3 regions of the Lactococcus sp. S47 genome follow, and region 1 is predicted to be linked to each of the others. Evidence: riboswitches for the same ligand, from Rfam matches in the RefSeq annotation. Region 1 holds a riboswitch; each other region holds the start of a gene.

Region 1 (3,201 bases):
TACTTTAACCCACTTTTTCTACATGAACTCTGTGGCAAATGAGTTAAAAAATCGTAAAATTGTTTTTGTCATTAGTCCACAATGGTTTTCAAAACAAGGAATTGTTGAAAGTGAATTGAAAAACTTTGTATCCAAAGGTGAGATTTACGGTTGGTTAAAAGAAGCAAACCCTAAAGCAGATACCACCACCCAACTTGCAAAACATTTATTAAGATTTAGATCGCTTAAATCTGAAGAGACGATTTATAATTCTCTTGGACGTCTAGCAGATAAAAAACCACTGACCGCTCTACAAAAAATGACTGTGGCGACCAATCTTCAGTTTTGGCGAAAAGAAGATTTACTCTTCTCAAGTGTTTCACAATTCACAGCACAACCTCTTGGACTTACACCAAAAATTAATAAGTTTGCTAAAGAATTACCCAATGATCCAACCTCTGAAAACTTAGAAAAATTGGCAGTTGACCAAGGAAAAGATAGTTCAAATAACAATCCTTTCCAAATCAATAATAAAGTTTGGGATAAGAAAATAAAATCTAAATATAAACATCTAGAAAATTACAAAAAACATGTTTCCTATTTAGAAAGTCCAGAGTATCAAGATTTCCAACAGCTCTTAAATGTGTTTGCCAAAAATAATAATGATGTTTTATTTGTTATTCAACCAGTAAATGGCTCATGGTCATCTTACACTGGAGTATCAAAAGCAACACTCGAAAATTTCAGCTCTAAAATTAAAACACAATTGCGCAGTCAAGGCTTTTATCAAATTGCTGACTTAACAGATATGTATAACACGCCTTATGCCTCTGGTGATACTGTTCACTTTGGTACTAAAGGTTGGTTAGCCACAGACAAAGCGATTGAAAAATTCATGAAGACACCAAGCAAGGTCAACTATCATATTGATAATTCGTTATTTTTATCAAAAGATTGGGCAATGAATGGTGCAACAGAGTCTATAGTAAATTAAAAATAAAAAAGATTGACAAAAAAGAATATGTCAGTTATAATAATAAAGGTTATGTCTATGACATAATCGTCGGTAGGTGAGGCTACCGCAGGGATACGGGTTGCTGCCGCAGAGTCGTGGAGACACGATGAGAGGGCTAACAGTTCACGTCGACAAACAAGGCGTGAAATAGTGCAACAACATTGCCCTGCGGAGCTAAAGCTTGAACGATAGCTTGTAACTGATTCGCTCTATAGTAGTGGTATCTTTTTTGGAATTATTCCCTTGCCTACGTTTAAGTTTTGTAGGCAAGGTTTTTTATATTTAAAAAGGAGGTGAAAACGGAAATGGAATCCCAGAGTATTAATAGTCCCGAGCCTGATAGGCCGCAGATAATTAACGTGATAAGAGCAGCTTTCCGTTTTTATCACCTTCTTTAAAGTGCCTAACGTTTGGGACTGTACACACAAAAATATTATAGAATATGAGGTACAGACCAATGAAAAAAATTAGAAAAACACTCGAAAACACAAAAAGAGCTACAACATTTGTAGATAACAATGAAATAAATGCAAGATTAGAATTTGCAAAAACTTCTACAAAAGAGGAGCTATTTCAAAAATTTAAAACATCAAATAAAGGATTAAGTGAAGAACAAGTAGAAATCTCTCGTGAACAATATGGAGATAATACGATTACGCGTGGTAAAAAAACTTCACTTATTAAACGGCTTTATCAAGCGTTCATCAATCCTTTTACCATTATATTGTTTGTCTTAGCATTAGTTTCAGCTTTTACGGATATTATCTTAGCAGCTCCTGGTGAGAAAAATCCCCAAGGACTCATTATCATTACTACAATGGTTTTAATCTCAGGAATTCTGCGTTTCGTTCAAGAGACTAGAAGTGGAAATGCTGCTGAGAATCTCTTAAAAATGATTACGACGACGACAAACGTTCATAGATTAGAATCAGGAAGTCAAGAGATTCCTATTGAAGAAGTTCTCGTAGGCGATATTATCCATCTATCAGCTGGAGACATGGTTCCAGCAGACCTTAGGATTATTCAAGCAAAAGACTTATTTATCAGCCAAGCCTCTTTAACTGGTGAAAGCGAACCAGTAGAAAAACTAGATTTAGCTACTGATGAAAAAGATGATTCAATCACAGAGTCAGTAAACCTAGCCTTCATGGGTTCAAATGTCATTTCTGGTAGTGCTTATGGAGTTGTAATTGCAACTGGAGATGCGACCATTTTTGGTGAAATGGCAAAAAGTGTAACCGAAGACTCAACTAAAACAACTTTTGAAAAAGGCGTTAACTCAGTTTCATGGGTCCTTATTCGCTTTATGTTAGTTATGGTTCCATTTGTCTTATTGATCAATGGTTTCACTAAAGGTGATTGGATGGAAGCCGCACTATTTGCTTTAGCAGTTGCTGTTGGTTTAACACCAGAAATGTTACCAATGATTGTGACAACTTGCCTAGCAAAAGGTGCAGTCACAATGTCAAAAGAAAAAACAATCATCAAGAACCTAAATTCTATTCAAAATCTAGGTTCAATGAATATTCTCTGTACTGATAAAACTGGAACATTAACACAAGATAAAGTAGTATTAATGCGTCATTTAGATATTCATGGGCAAGAAAATATTCGAGTATTAAGACATGGATTTTTGAATAGTTACTACCAAACTGGTTTAAAGAATTTAATGGATTTGGCAATTATCGAAGGAGCCGAAGCCAAGCAAGATAAAAATCCTGAACTGGGTGGTCTAAGTAGTAAATATACAAAAGTTGATGAAATTCCTTTTGATTTTGAAAGACGTCGGATGAGTGTTGTAGTAAAAAGCAATACTAATGGAGCGACTTCAAAAACTCAAATGATTACTAAAGGTGCAGCTGAAGAAATGTTAGACATCTGTACTTTGGTTGAAGATAAGAAAAATGTTGTTCCTTTAACTCCTGAACTCAGAGCATACATTCTGAAAAAAGTTGATGAACTTAACGAAGAAGGAATGCGCGTGATTTTAGTCGCTCAAAAAACAAATCCTTCACCAGTAGATACATTCTCGGTTCAAGATGAATCTGAAATGGTGTTAATGGGTTATCTTGCCTTTCTTGATCCACCCAAAGAATCTACAGCAAAAGCAATCAAAGCACTCAATAAATATGGGGTATCAGTTAAAATCTTGACTGGTGATAACGATAAAGTTACTCGTTCAGTTTGCAAACAAGTAGGACTTCCAG
Region 2 (3,201 bases), on a different contig from region 1:
ACCACTTAAACTTGGATAATGGAAAAATTTTTGTGACTTCTTTTATATCATCTGGTATTGCTAAATACCCAGCAATAACATTGAAAAAGTAATACCATTGACAACCAACCATGATTAGCGGCAAAATCCACCACTCAAGTTGCTTATACCCTAAACTAATAAAAATTACTATGAATGGAGTATATACGTTTGAAGGAATCGATCCAACAACTTGTCCAATTGGTTGGATAAAGCTTAAACGTCTTTTGTTACTTGCAACCCAAACCCCAAGAGGTGTAAAAATCGCTGCTGCTATAAGCATTGCTAATACTACCCTCAATGTAGTTAAAAGCATTAAGTGAGGGATTATTGAAAAATCTTCATGAGGTAAGAATCTATAAAGTTTAATAGCAGAGATAACAACCGCATACCCTAAAAGGATATACCAAATGATTGAAATATATTTCTTAACTTTTCCTAGATATTTAAAAATAAGATTTATCCTAAGAATATACCAAACTCTAGGTAACTTAAAAATCCAGAAATCTTTTATTTTTTGAATCCATTTCATTAATATTTTTCCAAAATTAGATGCTTTTACTAAATTGTATACAATTGATTTTGGAGGATTACCTTGAGTTGTTCCTTCATCATAACGATAATAATAAGTAGCTTTAACCAAAGGTTGAAAAACTAAGAAATTTAGTATGACGACATTAATAATTAAAGCAATAACAGCGAAACCACAAGCTTTAAAGTCTGCGCGATCTAATGCAACTTGAATATAAGAGCCAATTCCTGGCAAAATTAAAGTTTCAGACTTAGGGATTGCGACGGTAACCTGTTCACTTGCAACAATGGCAAACCATGCTGCTGACTGAGATATGACAAGATTCCATAGTAGGCCTGGAATTGAATATACAAATTCAAGACGCCAAAATTTTTCCCAAGCACTATATCGAAATTGTGATGTTACTTCTTTCAAATCTTTGGGAACTACTTCCATTATTTGGTAAAGTGACAACATGATGTTCCATGCTTGTCCAGTAAATACTGCAAAAATGGCAAGCGCTTCAGCTCCCATTACATTACCTGGATATAATCCAAGTAAAAATGCAGTAGTGAATGTCATGAAACCTAATAAAGGAACTGATTCTAAGAAATTGACCATCGGCAAAATAATTCTTCTTGCAGTTTTAAACTTAATTGCCAATACACCACAAATAACAGAGAATAAAATTGACCACATCATTCCTACAATCATGCGAAACATTGTTCGCATTGAAAAATACGCAAGGTTTCCAATAGATAAAAAATCGTGCATTTTCTTGACATCATCCACTGAACTTTGAGACGGTAACGATGAAAGGGGTTGGTTAATAGTTATTTGTGTCACAATAAGAATAAATGCAAACAAACAAATAATACCAATTAAAATAAAATCACCCATAATAGATTTTACTTTTGGTTGTTTTGTATCAAGATATTTTCTTCTTGACATAAAAAGCCTCCTTTTCATATAAAGGGAGGCTCTCAAAATCAATAGATTATTAGTCTATTTAATCACGACATTTGAGTTTTGGCTTTCTGAGACGTAAGAAATGATATTTCTAGTTATCTTGGAAAAGCCTTGATTCGACTAGTCCTGCTTTACCCATTATTGTCTCTCGACAGTTTTGAGCGATAACCTATGTTCTTCAGAGTAACCTCACCTAATATGATTAGTTTTTATTTACTACAAAAAAAGTATAGCACTAGCTATACTTTTTGTCAAATTAAAATGGGTAACCTACTTAAATTCTTTTTATTTCAAATTTTAAATAAATTATTTTGAAAAATACTTTTTTTAAACTAAATCGGGTACAATCCGTGTTCCTGCCCCACTTTTAACAAAGTTTTCCACATTTTCAAGTGAAGTAATCGTGGCTTGCTTACCAGTATTTTCGACAAAAGCGACAGCTGCTGCCACTTTTGGTTTCATAGAACCTGCCGCAAAATAACCTTCTTCTAGATATTGACGCATTTCGCTAACTGGTACAACTCCTAGAGCTTTTTGATTAGGTTTCCCAAAATTTAAAAAGACATCACCGACAGAGGTAAAAATAACTAGTTCATCAGCATCAACAAGTTCTGCTAATTTTGCTGCCGAAAAATCTTTATCAATTACCGCTTCGACTCCTTGATACCCCTTATTTTTTTCAATAACTGGAATTCCTCCGCCACCAGATACTGTAACCAAAGCTGATGATTCTAACAATGGTTTAATTGCGTTAGCTTCAACAATTTTGAGAGGTAAAGGTGAAGGAACTACTCTTCGGTAACCTCGTCCAGAATCCTCAATCAATTTCCAATCAGGATATTGAGTCTGAATATTTTTAGCCTCTTCTTGGCTATAAAAAGGTCCAATAGGTTTTGTCGGATTTTTAAAAGCCTCATCATTAGCATCAACTACTGTTCTTGTCACTACAGAAACAAATGGAACATCAGACATTCCATTATTAGCAAGAGCTTCTGTAAAAGCTTGTGCCATCCAATAACCGATTTGCCCTTGAGTCATAGCAACAGCTGTATCAAGTGGCATTGCCGGATTTTTAACTGAATTACTTTCAAGTTGTTGCAAAAGTAAATTACCAACTTGGGGGCCATTTCCATGAGTGACGACCATTTCAACATCATTGTCTTTTATTAAAGGCATTAATTGTGCGGCAGTCTTATTAAGTGCCATAGATTGTGCTTGCGCTGTAGGGTCGCTAGTTAAAATAGCATTCCCCCCTAGAGCAACTACAATACGTTTTGCCATTTTCTGTTAAATCCTCTCTACTCCTTATTTGGCTTTAGGTTGTTGTTGAGTAATACAATGGATATTTCCTCCACCATAAACTACTTCAACAGTGTTCACGCCAACTATTTCGCGGTCTGGAAACATCTCTTGAACTTGTTTTAATGCTAGAGCATCATTTTCATCACCGTATTGTGGTACGATAACTCCTTTGTTTGTAATCAAGAAATTCATATATGAAGCAATACAAATATCTCCATCTTCACGTGGCATTGTTCCTTCAACTGTATCAATTCTAAATTGTTTTTTAATCGTTACATTTTTAGCTGGACAAGTCAATTTATGAACTTTGAGTTGACGTCCTTTAGCATCTGTCATTTGGCTCAAGCGTTTATAGGCATCTTGTGCTGCTTCATAAAAAGGTGACTTCTCATCCTCAGTAT
Region 3 (3,201 bases), 360 kb from region 1:
AACTTCTACTCCCCCAACATCATTCACAAGATTTACTAAACCGTCCATATTAACAATCATAAAATTATTAAGATTAAGCCCTACTTGATTACCAATGGTTTTCATGGCATAAGTGACAGCAGATGATAACCCACCATTATTAAATCCTAAAGGATAAGCAGCATTCATTTTTTGAGTAGATTGAATTTTTCCAGATGCATCTTCAATATTCGTCATCGTATCTCGTTCCACTGAAATAATAGTGGTTGTTTTTGTCCGAGGATTCAATGTTAAAATAATTTGAGAATCTGAATTTCCATTCCATGAATCTGCACCCCCCCGACTATTATCACCAGTATCCACTCCCATGAGCAAGATAGTTAGTGGTTTTTTTGCAGATATACTAGAACTTTTTATTTTTGTATTTACATGAGTTTTCGTTAATGTTTTCTCTGCTTGAACATAGATAACCGCACTAACTGCCACGACTAAAATAACAAAAAGGGACATAAAACGAACAAAATATACTTTTTTAGACCTTTTTATTTTTTTCTTTTGTCTAATTTCTTTTCTTTTCATATCAAGAATACTTCTTTCTTTTATTAAAAATTATAACTTACTTAAACTCTTTAATTTTTCGTCAGCCGAGCTATTCAAAACCAGTCCTACTGCCAAAGTTGAAATTAAAAATGATGATCCACCTTGTGATAAAAAGGGAAAGGTGACACCTGTTTCTGGAACCAAACCAATTGCTCCACCTAAATTGACAAAAACTTGTATCAACAAAAAAGATGAACAACCAATTGAAATCATTGAATTAAATGGATCTTTTGCCCGCATCCCCACCAAAAGCATTCGGGTAATCATGAAAAAAATGACAGCTAGGATTATAATTCCACCAATGATTCCCAATTCTTCTACTATTACTGAAAATATAAAATCTGTATGAGCTTCAGGCAAAAATCCTTGTTTTTCAATCGAATTCCCCAGTCCTCTTCCAAACCAGCCACCATCTACAATCGCATAATATGAATTAGCAAGTTGATGACCCGAAGAAGCCAAGTCAGTAAAAGGATTAACGAATGCTTTAAATCGAGCATTAATATAAGATCCTGGAATCAAATCGCCTCCACTGATAAAAAGAAAGAGCAAAAAACTAAGACTAATCGTAAGCAACATCTTCCCATAACCTGAAAACCATCGCCAAGAAATTCCACTTGCACCAATCATTATCAAGGCTAAGAGCCCAATAATTGCTGTATTTCCTAAATTAGGCATACTGAGTTCCACTATCATTAGTAAGATAATCGGAAATCGCCATCCCCCTACAACTTTTTTTATGAGATTGTTACCCTTAAAAATTGCTTGAATATCATTTTTCTCAATCTCTTCTTGTCTGTTAGAAAAGATAGAAGCAAGAAACCAAACTGTAAAAAGTTTTGCAAATTCAACCGGCTGAATAGTTCCAATCCCTGGTAAGGGAATCCATCCATGCGCTCCATTCGCTGATGTATTAGGACCCACCCTTGAATAAATCATCAGCAAGATAATAATTAGAAAAATTATTTTTAAAATCTTTTCATTTTTTATAATTCTTAATTTTACTCGATAAATAATAATTAAAGCCACAAAACTTATAATTATAAAGACTCCTTGAGAAATTGCCAATCGATAAGGAGATAGTCCTCGGTTAATTTGATAGGGGACAGTTGCTGAAAACACCATGAGTAAGCCAACAGCTGAAAGAATCAAATAAGGAATCAAAATAGATAAATCTAAAAAACTATTTTTTGTAATTTTTTTATCCATAAATGAATCCCCCTTCGTTAATTTTCCAAATGAACGACAAGAGTATTTCTAGTTGCAAATCAATGAATAACTTTTTCTTTCTTATTTTCTTATTTTTTATTGTTGTATGAATTAATATTTTTGTCATCGGCTTGTACCTCAATTTCTGATTTATAGTAGATTTTGATTGTACAGCTCCAACTCAGAGAACTAGATTAGATTGAAGTGATAAAAATGCTTGTCCACTTTTATGCTATCTTTCTTCCTATAGCTCCCAGGGTCTGAGCCACTGTTATTCTGTGCTTCCATTTTCACCACCTCCTTTTTTATAAAAAAATTGCCTACGCCGGTTGAACGTAGACAAGGTATGATTTCAAAAAGATACACTATCAAGTGAACTAAAGTACCCAGTATCGTTCAAGCTTTAGCTCCGCAGGGCGATGTTGTTGCACTATTTCACGCCTTCTTTTTTCGACGTGAACTGTTGGCCCTCTCATCGTGTCTCCACGACTCTGCGGCAGCAACCCGTATCCCTGTGGTAGCCTCACCTACCGATGGTTAGAAAATCTCTAACCAAAATTGCTTAAATTAAATTTTCAAAATATTTCCTAAGCAAAAAAATTATAACACGACCTATACTTTTAGTCAAATAACAAATGCATTACCTAAATTAAATGTTTTTTTATTGGTTTAAACCTCTTGTTATGACTAAGTTTTTAGAAATTAGAACTAAGAAAAAAATATTATTTTTTAAAATAAAATACCAAAGATTAAAATATACAGACAAAAAGCTTATAATTGAATAATGAATTTCGTTAATAAATAAAAAAACTCCCTAGTCAATGCTGACTAAGGAGTTTTTTATTATATTTATCGAATTCCTAAAGCAATACGGGCATAACGACTCATTTTATCAACTGTCCATGCTGGATACCAAACCAAGTTCACCTTGATTTCACCAACTTCTGGCACTTCTTTCAAAGCATCATGAATTTGTTCAGTCAAAAGGTCCGCCAAAGGGCAACCCATTGTTGTCAATGTCATTTTAATTTCTGTAAATCCGTTATCTTCAAAGCTAATTTCATAAACTAATCCGAGGTTGATAATATCAATCCCAAGCTCTGGGTCAATGACGTTTTCAAGGGCAGAGAGAATTTTGTCCTTGATTTCATTCACTTGCTCTTCTGTGTATTTATCTGCCATTTTATCTCCTTAGGCTGTCATAAAAAGCAAAACTTTAAAAGTTGAACGAATGTGCTTTCTAGGACAAATCCAAATTGTCAAATTCTTTTTACAGCTTTATTTTACCAAATTTATTTTAAAATTTCTAGATAAAAAATTACTGACAGAAAAAATTTATTCATAAAATTTTCTGTCAGTAATTTATTTTATGCAAAACGTGAGAATTTCTTGAAGAAACTCAACATGAAAGTA

Evidence for each region. A riboswitch is a leader RNA that binds a small molecule or an ion and turns the genes downstream of it on or off. The one in region 1 is predicted to bind magnesium.
Region 2: it holds a riboswitch for magnesium, as region 1 does, so the genes downstream of both, IAE52_RS06105 (ABC transporter permease subunit) here and mgtA (magnesium-translocating P-type ATPase) in region 1, are expected to answer to the same signal.
Region 3: it holds a riboswitch for magnesium, as region 1 does, so the genes downstream of both, IAE52_RS00250 (FtsW/RodA/SpoVE family cell cycle protein) here and mgtA (magnesium-translocating P-type ATPase) in region 1, are expected to answer to the same signal.

What each region holds. Positions count from the first base shown of each region.
Region 1 covers NZ_JACVUB010000001.1:411,757-414,957, reverse strand. The annotation lists gene dltD (D-alanyl-lipoteichoic acid biosynthesis protein DltD) at 1-973, shown strand, start outside; M-box (ykoK) riboswitch at 1,035-1,195, shown strand; gene mgtA (magnesium-translocating P-type ATPase) at 1,452-3,201, shown strand, end outside.
Region 2 covers NZ_JACVUB010000004.1:231,440-234,640, reverse strand. The annotation lists gene IAE52_RS06105 (ABC transporter permease subunit) at 1-1,480, opposite strand, end outside; M-box (ykoK) riboswitch at 1,537-1,706, opposite strand; gene arcC (carbamate kinase) at 1,826-2,779, opposite strand; gene aguA (agmatine deiminase) at 2,804-3,201, opposite strand, start outside.
Region 3 covers NZ_JACVUB010000001.1:51,978-55,178, reverse strand. The annotation lists gene IAE52_RS00255 (LCP family protein) at 1-558, opposite strand, end outside; gene IAE52_RS00250 (FtsW/RodA/SpoVE family cell cycle protein) at 589-1,788, opposite strand; M-box (ykoK) riboswitch at 2,169-2,330, opposite strand; gene IAE52_RS00245 (metal-sulfur cluster assembly factor) at 2,638-2,970, opposite strand; gene IAE52_RS00240 (YhgE/Pip domain-containing protein) at 3,156-3,201, opposite strand, start outside.